One region of the Blautia hansenii DSM 20583 genome, then DNA from elsewhere that is predicted to be linked to it. Evidence: a T-box and tRNA genes for the amino acid it is inferred to sense, from the RefSeq annotation. Region 1 holds a T-box; the other regions hold tRNA genes.
What was found. A T-box is a leader RNA that pairs with one kind of tRNA and senses whether it is charged. The one in region 1 lies ahead of tyrS (tyrosine--tRNA ligase), so its partner is inferred to be a tRNA-Tyr.
Positions count from the first base shown of each region.

Region 1 (5,163 bases):
CTGAAACCATTTGTTTTTGAAGAAAGAGAAAAACAGAGCGAAGAAATCATTGACGAAATTATTGAAGCATACAAAGCAAGACGTGGCAACGTTCCGATGAACTTAATGCCGGAACACGGAAATGACCATACCTTAACAGGTGTTTCCGAAGGTTCTTTGAAAGAATTTTTAGGCGGCAACTGGAAACCGTTAATTGATTTAATCGTATCCGGTGATATCAAAGGTATTGCTGGCGTAGTTGGATGCTCCAACCTGACAGCAGGCGGACATGACGTTCTCTCCGTAGAACTGACAAAAGAACTGATTGCAAAAGATATTCTGGTATTGACAGCAGGATGTTCTTCAGGAGGTATTGAAAACTGTGGACTTATGACTCCAGAAGCTGCAAAATACGCAGGTCCAAAGCTTCGTGCCGTATGTGAAAAATTAAATATTCCTCCGGTATTGAACTTTGGTCCATGTCTTGCAATCGGACGTCTTGAGATTGTAGCAACAGAATTGGCAGAAGCGATTGGTGTAGATATTCCTCAGCTTCCATTAGTTCTTTCCGCAGCACAGTGGTTAGAAGAACAGGCTCTTGCAGATGGATGTTTCGGATTGGCACTTGGACTTCCGCTTCATTTAGGACTTCCTCCATTTGTTACAGGAAGTGAAATAGCAGTAAAACTGTTGACAGAAGATATGAAGAATCTTACAGGCGGACAGGTGATTATCAATCCGGATGCAAAAGAAAGTGCAGATATTCTTGATAAGATTATTGAAGAAAGACGTGCAGGATTAAATATCTAAAATAAATTCAATGATACAGAACGGGGGTATCTGATGAGAAGAATAATGATTGACGCTGCCAAATGTGATGGCTGTAAAAGCTGCTCCGTAGCATGTATGCAGGCGCATAGAAAAGATGACGGAAATGTTTATACCTTAGATTTGACAGATATTACAAATGAATCCAGAAACTTTATATACAAAAATCCGGACGGAAGCTATACACCTGTATTTTGCAGACACTGCGAGCAGCCGGAATGTGTAATGTCCTGTATGAGCGGCGCTCTGAAAAAGGACGAAAAAACAGGTCATGTACAGTATGACGCTGAAAAATGCGGTTCCTGTTTTATGTGTGTTATGAATTGCCCTTACGGCGTTTTAAAACCGGATGAAACAACTCATACAAAAGTCATTAAATGTGACTTTTGTATTGAGAAGGGTGAAGAGCCAAGTTGTGTAAAAGCCTGTCCAAAACAGGCAATCTGGGTAGAGGAGGTGTAGGCAGATGCAGTATGTGATTTTAGGAGCAGGTGCAGCCGGTATTATGGCTGCAAAGACCATTCGAAAGACAGATGCACAAGGTGAAATTACAGTGATATCTACGGATACACAGGTGCATTCACGTTGTATGCTGCATAAATTCCTCAGCCATGAAAGAAGTGCAGAGAGCATTAGCTTTATTGATGCGGATTTCTTTGAGAAAAATAAAATTAACTGGTTAAAAGGAAAAACAGTGAATAAGCTGGATACCGTAAAGAAAACAGTATTTACGGAAGACGGTAATGAAATCGGATACGATAAACTTTTGATTGCAACAGGTGCAGAAAGCTTTATCCCACCTGTGGGAAAATTAAGAGAGGCAAACAATGTTTTCGGGCTTCGTCATTTAAGAGATGCACAGGCAATCGATGAAATGGCAAAAAATGCAGAAAATATTGTGATTATCGGTTCCGGTCTGGTAGGACTGGATGCTGCTTACGGACTGATGGAAACAGGAAAGAAGGTTTCCATTGTAGAGATGGCAGAACAAATTCTTCCTATTCAGTTGGATAAGACAGGCGCTTTTGAATATCAGAAACGTTTTGAAAAAGCAGGAGCTTCTTTCTATCTGGGAAGAAAAGCGGCAGATACATTGATGAATGATGAGGGAAATGTTTCCTGTATCGTGCTGGACAACGGAGAAGAAATTCCATGTGATTTAGTGATAGTGGCAGCCGGTGTTCGTTCCGCAGTGGCAGGCATGGACGGAGAAGGGATTGTCATTGACAGAGGTATTAAAGTAGACGACTATCTGGAAACAGGAGCAAAGGACGTCTATGCGGCAGGTGATGTGGCAGGCTTATCCGGTATCTGGCCAAACGCTCAGAAACAAGGAGAGACAGCGGCGCTTAATATGTGCGGGAAAAAGACAGCTTACACAGACCGTTATGCTATCAAAAATACCATTAATTTCTTCGGGCTTGTTTCTATGTGTATCGGAGTTATTGTTCCGGAAGAAACAGACACCGTAGTGGCAAGAGAAGACTCCAAGGAATATAAACGTGTCATTATCCGTGACGGAAAAGTTGTGGGCGTACTGCTTCAGGGTGATATTTCTCATGGCGGTATCTGGCAGTATTTAATTAAAAATCAGATTTCCGTAGAGAATATTCAGAAGAATATTTTAGATTTGAACTTTGGTGATTTCTACGGTATTAAGGAAAACGGCGAATACCAGTGGAATATGTCTTGACAACCATAGAGGAAATTTGTATACTGTTGCTGTAAATGAAAAAGCAAAGATGAGAAGAAGTAATTTTCAGGGGAATGCACAGAAAGCAGCCGGCTGATGAGAGGCGCGCAGGAAGCTGGAAATGAATACATCTCGGAGCTTCACACCGAAAAGAAATGAGTAGGCTGTGACGGAAAGGTGCACGTTATAGCATTTTGAGTATCGCTTCGGCTGTACTTGCAGAGGCAGGCAATGCGAGTTGTCTGTGAATAAAGGTGGTAACACGAGAAGGCTTATCGCTCTCGTCCTTTTTATAATTATAAAGAGGACGGGAGTGTTTTTATTTTATAAGAAATTCTGTCCTCAGAGAACAGAAGGGAGAAAACGAAATGAAAATTTATGATGAACTGGTTGCCAGAGGCCTGATTGCTCAGGTGACAGATGAAGAAGAAATCCGTGAACTGATTAACAATGGGAAGGCTACCTTCTACATTGGCTTTGACCCTACGGCTGACAGTCTTCATGTAGGACATTTTATGGCATTATGTCTGATGAAACGTTTGCAGATGGCAGGAAATAAACCAATCGCATTGATTGGCGGAGGAACAGGCTATATCGGAGACCCGTCAGGAAGAAGCGATATGCGTTCCATGATGACACCGGAGATTATCCAGCACAACTGTGACTGCTTCAAAAAGCAGATGGAACGTTTTATTGACTTTTCTGAAGGAAAAGCAATGATGGTAAACAATGCAGACTGGCTTTTAGATTTGAATTATGTAGAGCTGTTAAGAGAAGTAGGACCTCATTTCTCCGTAAACCGTATGCTGACAGCAGAATGTTACAAACAGCGTATGGAAAAAGGTCTGAGCTTTTTGGAATTTAACTACATGATTATGCAGAGCTACGACTTCTATATGCTGTACCAGAAATACGGCTGTAATATGCAGTTCGGCGGAGATGACCAGTGGAGCAACATGCTGGGCGGAACAGAGTTAATTCGCAGAAAATTAGGCGAAAATGCCTGTGCAATGACCATTACTCTGCTTTTAAATTCCGAAGGTAAAAAAATGGGTAAAACACAGTCCGGAGCAGTTTGGTTAGATCCAAATAAAACTTCTCCATTTGACTTTTACCAGTACTGGAGAAACGTGGCAGATGCAGACGTATTAAAATGTATTCGTATGCTTACTTTCCTTCCATTGGAACAGATTGACGAAATGGATAAATGGGAAGGAAGCCAGTTAAATAAGGCAAAAGAAATTTTAGCTTACGAATTAACTGCCTTAGTACACGGAAAAGAAGAAGCGGAAAAAGCGCAGGAAGCTGCAAGAGCATTGTTCAGCAGCGGAAATGCAGCAAACATGCCGTCAGCAAAAATCGAAGAGGCTGATCTTGTAGACGGAAATATTGATTTGATTTCTCTGTTACACAAAAGCGGACTGGCAAATACACGTTCCGAGGCAAGACGTGCCATTGAACAGGGCGGTGTGTCTATTGACGGAGAGAAGGTTACAGATATTAAGCATCTGGTTTCCGGAGAAAAATTGCAGGGCGATGGAATTGTGCTGAAAAAAGGAAAGAAAAACTTTAGAAAAGTAACATTATAAGAAAGTCAGGTCATAAATCACTTAGGGAGAAGAAAGTGGTTTATGGCCTTTTTTATGAACAGAAAAATTAGCAGTTGAGAGAAAGCTTATTTTGTAGTAAAATGAAAAAAACACAAGTCTGTATTCAATTTCTAAATCATATCTGAATTTTCATCTTATCCGAATTATCCATTTCAAAATTTAATACAGGCAGAAAAGAGGTTATATGAGAACGCAGGGAATTTTATTTCAAGGCCTATATTTTTCTACAAAAGCGGAAGGATCTTTTCTGAAAGAAGAATTTTCATATTGCAAGGAATTACAAACAGAAACTGGGCATTATATAGATGTTACGTATTTTCTTTTATATGCTCTTTGTAAAAATCCCAAAATCAGAAAAATGTTGGAGACAATGGAGAAAGACTGGAAAGAATATATTTTATCAGCAGCAGAAAAAAGTATTTATCAAAGAGGTGCATTCTGGGAATATTTAGATAAAGGGGAAAGGGAAAATGCTCAAATTCTTTTAGGGTTATTAGAAGAAATCAGAAATTGCCACACATCCAGAGCAGAAAAATCATGGATTGCCTTTGCTTATTTGTTTCATAAAAGTATTGGAGTAGAATACAGCTTTCTGGAAGGGGAGAAGCTTGTATCTTTTGAAAAAATATGCAGTGTGGCAGAAAAATATCAGGAAATTCCATTTCTCCCTTCTGCCTATATTTGTGCAGCCTTTTTCTGGGCAGAGAGTCAAAATATTGAGATACAGAGAAACGGAACTTATGATTTTTTATATCCCTGTTTGAAAGAAGGAAGAAAAATTTGGGAAAGGGAAAAAAGCCTGTAAAATTGAGTTAAAACTTTGTCAAAAACTATTGAAAAAAAATACGAAACAGGGTACAATTAAAATCGGCAGAAATTGGTTTTAACAATCTATTGCGATGAAGCGAACACAAGGTGATTTCTGCAAAAAAACCGGAAAAAACTCACAAAAGCAGTGCAGAAATCCCGGTGAACAGCATGAATTTTATTGATTTGCAATAGATTTTTGCTGTTAAAATAAAAATTAATATGGAGGGCTGATTAATGAGTAGT
Region 1 is NZ_CP022413.2:1,338,794-1,343,956, forward strand. It holds gene cooS (anaerobic carbon-monoxide dehydrogenase catalytic subunit) at 1-789, shown strand, start outside; gene CGC63_RS06545 (4Fe-4S dicluster domain-containing protein) at 823-1,269, shown strand; gene CGC63_RS06550 (NAD(P)/FAD-dependent oxidoreductase) at 1,274-2,500, shown strand; T-box leader at 2,538-2,792, shown strand; gene tyrS (tyrosine--tRNA ligase) at 2,869-4,089, shown strand; gene CGC63_RS06560 (hypothetical protein) at 4,469-4,915, shown strand; gene CGC63_RS06565 (acyl-CoA carboxylase subunit beta) at 5,155-5,163, shown strand, end outside.

Region 2 (5,163 bases), 1.3 Mb from region 1:
GAATAGAGGACGCATTATGAAAGAGAAAATATACACCATTCCACTAATGGACGCATTTCATGCAAATGATGAATGTCCATTCTGTTTTATTGAAAGAAATCTGGAACAACACGCTTTGGACTTTGTCTTGGGACAAGGCGCTTCCTACATGGAAGACGACATACGGGCAGAAACCGATAAAATGGGATTTTGCCGAGACCACTATAAAAAGATGTTTCACTATGGCAACCGTCTTGGTACCGGACTTATTCTCACCACACATTTTAAAAAGAAAAATGAAGAATTGCAGCAACAAATAAAAATGTTTTCTCCAAAAAAGGCATCTATGCTGGGACATTTTAAAAAGGCAAAATTAAATCCCGATAACCCTCAAACCTCTTTGGGCACTTGGGTAAAGGAACAGAATAACTCCTGTTATATCTGTGATTATTCCAAGAATACTTATGCCAGATATTTAGATACCTTTTTTGAACTCTATCGTAAAAATAAAGAATTTCAGGAGATTTTCAAAAACAGCAATGGCTTCTGCCTTCCTCACTTCGGTGATTTAGTAGAAACAGCTGAAGAATTATTGTCTGACAAAGAAAAAGCTGAATTTTACCCACAATTATTCTCTTTAATGACAGAAAACTTACAGCGAGTTACCGATGATTTAGCATGGTTCTGTGACAAATTCGATTATAAAAACAAGGATGCTGACTGGAAAACCTCTAAAGACGCAATACAGCGGGGAATGCAGAAATCCGCCGGCAGCTATCCTGCCGATCCTTTCTATCAATCCGAAAGATAAGAAATTCAAAAGCATTTATAAAAAAAGAATAAATGAAAACTTCTCTTTTTCATTTTTCTTTTAGTATTTTGTCATAAATTAGCCTTATTTACATAGTATAGTATAACTTGTAAAAGCCAATAAGACTTTTTTCAAAATCTTTTTCTTTTCATATTACTGGCAAGCCTATTGCCAGTAACTCCTTCTTTTTTATGAAATGAACAAGAGCAGAAATCTATCCCCCTCAGATTTCTGCTCTTGCTTTTTTTATGTAAAAATTAGTCTGCACTGTAAAATCCTTCTGTAAAAATCTCACTGTTACAAACAAATATGATATTCTCCGTTTTTTTCTTTTCTTCACATTTCTTTTATCATTTCATCACAAATTCATCACATTTACCCTTTATAGTATAACTTGTAAAAGCCGATAAGACTTTTTCAAAAATCTTTTTCTTTTTCATATTGCCGGAATAAAAACCGGCTCTCCTTCTTTTTAATATTTAAAAATATTAAAAAAGAAACCAGAACCAACCTTCCCCCCTCATTGGTTCTGGTTCTTTTTTATTGTCTGCCTTAACTACTTTCCGATAAAAAGCTGGACCCAATTCATTCTTCCGTTCTTATCTACATAATACCCTACACCTATATGTGTATATGGACCCATAATGTTCTGACGGTGCCCTGGACTGTTCATCCACCCATTCATAACCTGCTCAGGTGTCCTTTGTCCCGCTGCAATATTTTCTCCGCACATCCAATATTCAATACCAAATTCCTGCAAAACAGTAAAACATGATGTTCCATCCGGACGAGTATGTGACAAATTTTGCTCTAGCTCCTTTGCACGCACACCGGCTGCCTCAGCAAGTTCATAATCATATTCTAAAGGTTCTAATCCATTTGCAGCACGCTCTTTATTTACAATGTTGGCAACTTCCATTTCATAAACTATGGAAATATCTTTCACCCATTTTCCATCAGGTCCTACATAATACCCATCAATCCAAGTATTCGTTGCCATTGCTCCGCTTTCGGTTAAATAGTAATCACCTATCCATCTATTTGATGCCATTGCTCCATCACTATAAAGATAATACCATTTTCCCCATATCTCCTGCCAACCTGTTTTCATATAACCGTTTCCATCAAAATAGTACCAGTATCCGTCTATAAACTCCCAATTATTTGTTGTATAGCTTCCGTCTCCATGACGATACCACCAGCCATACTCTGTATTTATCCATTGATTTCTTTTCCACTGACCATCAGAGCCTACATAATACCCATCAATCCAAGTATTCGTTGCCATTGCTCCATTTTCGGTTAAATAGTAATCACCTACCCATCTATTTGATGCCATTGCTCCGTCACTATAAAGATAATACCACACTCCATTAATTTTCTGCCATCCTGTCAGCATATATCCATTTCCATCAAAATAATACCACTTTCCACTAATTGATTTCCATGTATTAACCGGATAACTTCCATCATCCTCCTGATACCACCAGCCCGAGCTATTATACTCCCACTGAGCTGCTTGTACTTCTTTATTGCCTACAACTATACTTCCCATAAAAAGCAATGCTGCCGCAAATAATTTTACTCTTTTGTTTCTCATACTGCTTACCTCCTCTTTCATTTAAACTAATTTTACTAAACATCCTATGGATATACAAGAGTGAGATAAAAATGAGATATCGAGTATTTTTATTTCATAGAGCAAATTTTTCTATAAAACAAAAAACAGCCTAAATCCTTATCTTAAGGACTTAGACTGTTTTAAAACAGTGAAGCATCGGGGATTCGAACCCCGGACAACTTGATTAAAAGTCAAGTGCTCTACCGACTGAGCTAATGCTCCATATTAAATGCCCAGAGCCGGAATCGAACCAGCGACACGAGGATTTTCAGTCCTCTGCTCTACCAACTGAGCTATCTGGGCATGAGTAGCGGGGACAGGATTTGAACCTATGACCTTCGGGTTATGAGCCCGACGAGCTTCCAGACTGCTCCACCCCGCGATATACTATTTTACAATAAAATCTATAATAAATCTTATTGCTAAGCCGATGATCGGACTCGAACCGATAACCTGCTGATTACAAATCAGCTGCTCTGCCAATTGAGCCACATCGGCATATAATGGGCGATGGTGGATTCGAACCACCGAAGGCGTTGCCAGCAGATTTACAGTCTGTCCCCTTTGGCCACTCGGGAAATCGCCCATATTAACTTTTTAAAATAAATGGGACCTACAGGGCTCGAACCTGTGACCCTCTGCTTGTAAGGCAGATGCTCTCCCAGCTGAGCTAAGATCCCATAAATTTTCATTTACTTTCAAATGAAAGTAAACGACCCAGAAGAGACTCGAACTCTCGACCTCCGCCGTGACAGGGCGGCGCTCTAACCAACTGAGCCACTGGGCCATACTGAAGATATATACCTTCAAAACTACATATATAAAACGAAACCTTCCAACTGCCGTTCAGCTTAGTCCGCTTAACTTCCTAAGCTATTAGGTCAAGCCCTCGACCGATTAGTAACAGTCAGCTCCATACATTACTGCACTTCCACCTCTGTCCTATCTACCTCGTCGTCTTCAAGGGGTCTTACTTCTTTCGAATGGGATATCTCATCTTGAGGGGGGCTTCACGCTTAGATGCCTTCAGCGTTTATCCCTTCCGGACTTGGCTACCCGGCCATGCTCTTGGCAGAACAACCGGTACACCAGCGGTCCGTCCACCCCGGTCCTCTCGTACTAAGGGCAGCTCCTCTCAAATATCCTACGCCCACGCCGGATAGGGACCGAACTGTCTCACGACGTTCTGAACCCAGCTCGCGTACCGCTTTAATGGGCGAACAGCCCAACCCTTGGGACCTACTACAGCCCCAGGATGCGATGAGCCGACATCGAGGTGCCAAACCACTCCGTCGATGTGAACTCTTGGGAGTGATAAGCCTGTTATCCCCAGGGTAGCTTTTATCCGTTGAGCGATGGCATTCCCACTTAATACCACCGGATCACTAAGCCCTACTTTCGTACCTGCTCCACCCGTCGGTGTCGCAGTCAAGCTCCCTTCTGCCTTTGCACTCTGCGAATGGTTTCCGACCATTCTGAGGGAACCTTTGGGCGCCTCCGATACCCTTTCGGAGGCGACCGCCCCAGTCAAACTCCCCGCCTGGCATTGTCCCACCGCCGGATTACGGCGGCTGGTTAGAAACCCAATATCACAAGGGTGGTATCCCAACAGCGACTCCGCATAGACTGGCGTCCATGCCTCTTCGTCTCCCACCTATCCTGTACATGCAATACCGAGTCCCAGTACCAAACTGGAGTAAAGCTCCATGGGGTCTTTCCGTCCTGGCGCAGGTAACCAGCATCTTCACTGGTATTTCAATTTCACCGGATGCATTGTTGAGACAGCGCTCAAATCATTACGCCTTTCGTGCGGGTCGGAACTTACCCGACAAGGAATTTCGCTACCTTAGGACCGTTATAGTTACGGCCGCCGTTTACTGGGGCTTAAATTCAAAGCTTCGCTTGCGCTAACCTCTCCTCTTAACCTTCCAGCACCGGGCAGGCGTCAGCCCATATACCTCACCTTTCGGTTTTGCATAGACCTGTGTTTTTGCTAAACAGTTGCTTGAGCCTATTCTCTGCGGCCACATCTCTGTGGCACCCCTTCTCCCGAAGTTACGGGGTCATTTTGCCGAGTTCCTTAACAATGCTTCTTCCGTCGGCCTTAGGATTCTCTCCTCATCCACCTGTGTCGGTTTACGGTACGGGTACGATATAAACAATAGCGGCTTTTCTCGACGCATGGCTCACACACTTCCCTACTTCTTTTCGGTCCGCATCACGTCTTCAGATTGCCTGGCGGATTTGCCTACCAGACTCCTACCTCGCTTGCCCCGGGATTCCATTCCCGGGATGTGCTTTCCACACGTGTCCCCACAGTTCTGTTATATCGCAGTACAGGAATTTCAACCTGTTGTCCATCGACTACGTCTTTCGACCTCGCCTTAGGTCCCGACTTACCCAGGGCAGATCAGCTTTACCCTGGAAACCTTAGATATTCGGCCGTAAGGATTCTCACCTTACTCTCGCTACTCATTCCGGCATTCTCTCTTCCATAAAGTCCACAGCTCCTTTCGGTACTGCTTCTTCCCTTATGCAATGCTCCTCTACCAATTCCTTAGAATTCCTCAGCTTCGGTGTCGTGTTTTAGCCCCGGACATTTTCGGCGCAGGACCTCTCGACCAGTGAGCTATTACGCACTCTTTGAATGTATGGCTGCTTCTGAGCCAACATCCTGGTTGTCTTTGAAATCCCACATCCTTTTCCACTTAACACGCACTTTGGGACCTTAGCTGGAGGTCTGGGCTCTTTC
Region 2 is NZ_CP022413.2:17,579-22,741, reverse strand. It holds gene CGC63_RS00115 (DUF6062 family protein) at 17-790, shown strand; gene CGC63_RS00110 (CAP domain-containing protein) at 1,347-2,390, opposite strand; tRNA gene CGC63_RS00105 (tRNA-Lys) at 2,561-2,633, opposite strand; tRNA gene CGC63_RS00100 (tRNA-Phe) at 2,642-2,714, opposite strand; tRNA gene CGC63_RS00095 (tRNA-Met) at 2,720-2,793, opposite strand; tRNA gene CGC63_RS00090 (tRNA-Thr) at 2,837-2,909, opposite strand; tRNA gene CGC63_RS00085 (tRNA-Tyr) at 2,916-2,997, opposite strand; tRNA gene CGC63_RS00080 (tRNA-Val) at 3,019-3,091, opposite strand; tRNA gene CGC63_RS00075 (tRNA-Asp) at 3,125-3,198, opposite strand; rRNA gene CGC63_RS00070 (23S ribosomal RNA) at 3,289-5,163, opposite strand, start outside.
Region 2: it encodes a tRNA-Tyr, which carries the amino acid that the T-box ahead of tyrS (tyrosine--tRNA ligase) is inferred to sense. The anticodon was not compared.

Region 3 (5,163 bases), 640 kb from region 1:
ATCTTGTTGCATTTCCTCTGGTATATTTTTTTTATAAGCTCTTAGTAGCCTTATTCCTAATGGACTATCAATACATATAGGAATATTGAAATTTTCATCAGTCCCAAACAAACTGTACAATATCCACATCATGTATGGAAGCCTGTCTAATGCAAAACAGGGTATAAGAACTCTTTTCTTATAATCAACACAATATTGGGAAATAATAGTTTTTATTTTCTCCATATCTTTTTTCAGCGTTTTTTTTGAGGAAGTTCTTTCAGCAGAAGCGTAAGTAGCTTCTCCAATAACAATGTCCGCATTTATGACAGGTTCAAATTCTTCAACAAATAACTTATGATTTTTCAAATTGAGATTTCCTAAATCAGACGTAAACAATACTTTTTTTGTATGATTTGATTTAGTAAAGAATAATTCTGTTTGTGCAGAGAATAAGATATGACCTGCTGGAACAAATCGAAGATGGAAGCTATCTGTAACAGAATACTTATTATTCATTTCTACTTCAATAACATTATTTAAAGCAGCATACACATCTTCATTTGCATAAAATGGATAAAATACCTTTTCTTTTTGAGCAGTTAAAATATCACAATCACGTTGATTGATATAAGCACAATCTAACCACATTTCTTTCATAATATCATAGCTGCCTTTTGGAACAATTATTTTTGCTGTACATCCTTTTGCATAAAGAGCTGGTATTAAAGCTATATGGTCTGCATGAGTATGACCAACAATAATATAATCAATTTTACTAGCCTTAACTTTGCCGATAAGTTCTCTATTGTAACAGTAGTTTTCATAAATATTTTTGCCTTTTTGGATAAGTCCAAATTCAAATAAAATTAGTAGATTATCAAATGTAATAAGAGAAGCACTTCCTGTAACATCTTCAGCATTTCCTCCAATCACATTGATTGAAACAGTATTTTTCTTTGCCATACGTTTCTCTTTTCTTCTTATTTTTTCTTTTGATTACTCAACCAATTTTGATATTCAGCGTCAATAGGAGAGTAACCTAAAATTTTCCAAGCATTAAATGCCATTACATCCTTTGCGTAGTATCTTTTACCACGAGATTTTTTACCACGAGAAGTAATAGAAATTCCTTTTAAAGAACTTTCTTTTGTATACCCATAGTCAATCAATACTTGAACACATTTTTTGTCAATTTGCTTAATGTCCTTTTCATCCTTTCATATTAAATTTCTCCTTGTTAGGAGAGTGATTTTTAGTAGTTTTCTCTACATAGCTCATACTGGGAAGAATAAAATCCACAGCACGATAATCGGTCTGTTGGGACTTGAACCCAAAATTTGCACCTTAAAAGGGTGCTGTGATGCCATTTCACTACAGACCGTTACGGGTGCAATGTGAATTGAACACATCTAAGACTGCTTAACAGGCAGTTGCCTAACCACTAGGCTATACACCCAAATAAAAGTACGGACGTTTTTATAGGGAAACGCCAAGAAAACCGCAACAGGAGCATAAGGATTTGCACCCTATTTTCTAGTTTTGGAGACTAGAGTCTTACTACATAAAACGATACTCCCATATTGACAAATGTGACAAGAGGGACTTGAACCCTCACAGAACTAAGTCTACTTGAGTTTAAATCAAGTGCGTCTGCCAATTCCGCCATTGTCACATAATGAGGGAGATATTTTCACTGCTCCCAATTTTTCTCTGTTAAAATATTAAAATTCTTTTCCAGTTATTTTCTCAAAGAATTCTATAACATTATCAATCCATCTTACCCAGAAGGGGAATAATGAATAATTTACTTTATAATTTTTTGGATTTTCTATTGGATTTTTTATTTGACATTGCTGAAAGAAATGCTGAGTTGGAATGTTTCTACAATATTTTAAACGACTGTCTGTTCCATCGTTAGGATAAATATGTTTTCCTGATATTTTGTTTTTCATAGGCTAAACACCAAATAATTCATGTAGTTTTGAACGTTCTTTTTCATTTAAGGTATGGACATTATTTCCTAAACTCATGATTTGATTAAAAATTTCATCAGGTATTTCCGTATCAATACAGTTTAACACATCGTCAGTTAAATTATTTATTTCTTCATATAATTCGACAATCTCAGAAAGTAAGTCTAATATAATAGCAAGAATGCAACCAAAATCAGACGTTTTTACTAACATATTTTCTTTACACTTTGATTGTGATATGTATTTTATAATTCCTTCTATTATTTTTTTATGTCTTTCTTCTTTTTCAGCAGACTCATCTAAGAACGATAAGGGAATTTCTGCTATAGACCCAATAGCTTCCTCGATTGATATGGAAAATAGTTCACTATTATCTTTTCTTCTTAAAGCAAAATGTCTATGTAAAATTCTTTCATTCTCAGGATAGTTGGTATGCATAGGAGTAATATATATTCTACCTAGCACAACATCATGATATAGCTTTGCATTACTACTAAGAGTTCTAAGTCTTTCTAAGGGGTTTTTGGTACAACCAATTTTTAGATATTTTCCATATTCTACAAAATAAACATATCCAAAATATTCTTCTATTTCAAATATTCCACTTTCTTTCAAATCTGTAAAGTTATTCCATATTTTTAATTCCTTCATATAAATCTCCCTTATTATTTACATTTAATCTAATATTTAACTTTAATTTCTATTAAGCACATGTGCAGGCTACGTAACATTTCGTTACATAGCCCAGTAATTCCGTTCTGTAAATATATCCAGCATCTTCACTGGAAGTAGGAGATAAGTGATAGGAGCATACCCTATCATGAGTTACTTATCAGTTATTCCGTTATTTGTACCCAGCATCATCACTGAGAACACTTGCAAGTATTGGACTCAATCCTGAGCCGACACATGGATAGGGATTTGAACCCTAGTACCCATTTCTGGATATGTGGTTTTCAAGACCACCGCAATCAGCCTGACTCTGCCATCCATGTATTAACATTGCATGATTTTATGGCTCATGCTACCAGCTTCTTCCCACTTCTAATGCGGATGGATGCCGCAAAAGCCTTTCGCCTTGGCTTAAATATAACCGACACAGGATTGATTCGAACAATCGGACAAGATTTCTCTCATCACTCCCTTAGCAGGGGAGCACCATAAACCACTCGGACACTGTGCCAAAAAACATCGTATGAGAGTCGAACTCATATCTTCTGATTGGAAATCAGACATAATATTCCGTTATACTAACGATGCATCAAATCGGAGTAGAGGGAATTGAACCCACTCAAGTCGCAATGACACAGGTTTTACAGACCTGCTCGCCTTCCTTAGCGATTTACACTCCGAGAAAGTCACTGCTGCATAAATAAAATTAAATATCTTTTTTAATTTGTAAATTTTCCCATATTAAATAAATTTGCTGTAAGCAACAGTTTAAATGTAAATATTTGCAGTTTGATTTATTTATTGCCAATTATACAGCCCCAAGGATTACACATGGATATTTATATAAATTCCAAACCTAAACTGAGGATTTTATCAAAGATTGAGAAATAAGAATTGTACAGTTTAAGAATTAAATATTAAGAATTTAGAATTACAGAATTGAAAATTAAACATTGAGCATTTACATAGTTGTATATGTATGTCACATTTTCAAACAATCGTATGTGTATGATGTCCTATCATGTATACACCATTGTTTAAAATTCCATTGATACATACTTAATATCATAGTATAATATGCATTATCTCTATCAAATCGCATAGTGTTCTTTTTTAACCCAAAAAGAATAGGGTATATAAATTTAGTGTTTTCGTATAATTGGCAATATTTTATTCAATTAAAATTCAATGTAAGTAATGCAGTTAGAAATCTGTAATACGGCATCTACATTGGATTTGAAACCAGAAATTTCATCTTCTAATTTTTGAATTTCGTTTTCAATTCCCAATGGGTCTACCAGAGCATATTCACCATTTTCTCTCATTGGTTCTACTACTTCTTTAAAATCTTCGCTCTTAGTTTTAGCATCCTTTCCAACCATTGTCTCTAAAATGTTGTCAATTTTAGCTTCAAGTGCAATGTTTTTATTTAAGGCATCTTTAGTGGATGATGCAAATTGAGCTTTCAAAGTTATTAGAAGTTCTTCTTTATATTCAATAGAATTTTTCAATTCTAAAGCTTCAGCGACAGTCATTTGTACTCCATTAACTTCAACAACAGTTACAGCATTTGAAGCAATAACAGCGGACTTAATTTTAGACTTTCTAGCAATTAAATCATTAATAGAAGCGTAGTTAGCTTTCGCTTTAGCATTAAATTCTTCTTTTGTTACATGAGGAGTAACTTTCTTTTCGATTTTCTTAGCAGATGCAACAAATTTGCTTCTTTCAATTTCGTTTAAAATTCTTGAGTCTAATAATTTTAATTCATTTAAAGCCTGAGTTACTAATAATTTTTCCATATCCTTTTTATCCTTTCTTAATTAACCTAAGAGTGTTTCTGCAATAGCTGTACCACGTTTTGTTAAAATTTTCATGGATGGTTCAGCTAATTTTAGTTCATCACCATTTTTATTTTTTAATGTTTTCTCATGACCATTGCATAATGGATTTTTACATACCATAACATTTGTATCTGAAACCCAATCCATTTTTTCACCACAAAACTTACAAATATAACGTCCTGTGAATTTTTCGATTTGAGAATTTAACTTATTTTCATTTTTAGTTCTTTTAGATACTTTACTTAACTCCGCAAAAGGAGTAGGATAAGTAGATAATTCCTCACCTGTGAAACGATTTGTAAAAGTATCTTGATTATATTTATTTTTTTTCATTTTTATTATCTCCTTTAAATCACTATTGTTTTTTCCTTCCAATACACCCACGTTCTCGACATGCAAAAAAGGTAATATTTTATTTACTTTTTTTGCATCGTCAAAAACAAAACTTGAATTATTTTGAAGGTTTTTTGTATGTTTTCGAATATTTTAGACCATATATATCAATATCACCATTGTCGTCTTTAATAAGGAAAGGAATATCTTCTGCTGATTGCTTGATTAAATCAAAAGCTTCATGATTTCCTATATTAAATAAAATAGTCATAACGTATTTTTTTAATTGTTCGTCTTTTTTTAGTTTCCTATATAAAGCAATAATGGTATCTTTGTTTATAGTTAATTGATTTATCTGC
Region 3 is NZ_CP022413.2:1,983,338-1,988,500, reverse strand. It holds gene CGC63_RS10150 (MBL fold metallo-hydrolase) at 1-945, opposite strand, end outside; gene CGC63_RS10145 (hypothetical protein) at 963-1,151, opposite strand; tRNA gene CGC63_RS10140 (tRNA-Lys) at 1,292-1,363, opposite strand; tRNA gene CGC63_RS10135 (tRNA-Asn) at 1,367-1,438, opposite strand; tRNA gene CGC63_RS10130 (tRNA-Leu) at 1,571-1,654, opposite strand; gene CGC63_RS15365 (hypothetical protein) at 1,704-1,934, opposite strand; gene CGC63_RS10125 (GIY-YIG nuclease family protein) at 1,938-2,606, opposite strand; tRNA gene CGC63_RS15360 (tRNA-Ser) at 3,050-3,138, opposite strand; tRNA gene CGC63_RS15355 (tRNA-Gly) at 3,143-3,215, opposite strand; tRNA gene CGC63_RS15350 (tRNA-Tyr) at 3,222-3,307, opposite strand; gene CGC63_RS10120 (hypothetical protein) at 3,806-4,429, opposite strand; gene CGC63_RS10115 (hypothetical protein) at 4,451-4,804, opposite strand; gene CGC63_RS10110 (hypothetical protein) at 4,923-5,163, opposite strand, start outside.
Region 3: it encodes a tRNA-Tyr, which carries the amino acid that the T-box ahead of tyrS (tyrosine--tRNA ligase) is inferred to sense. The anticodon was not compared.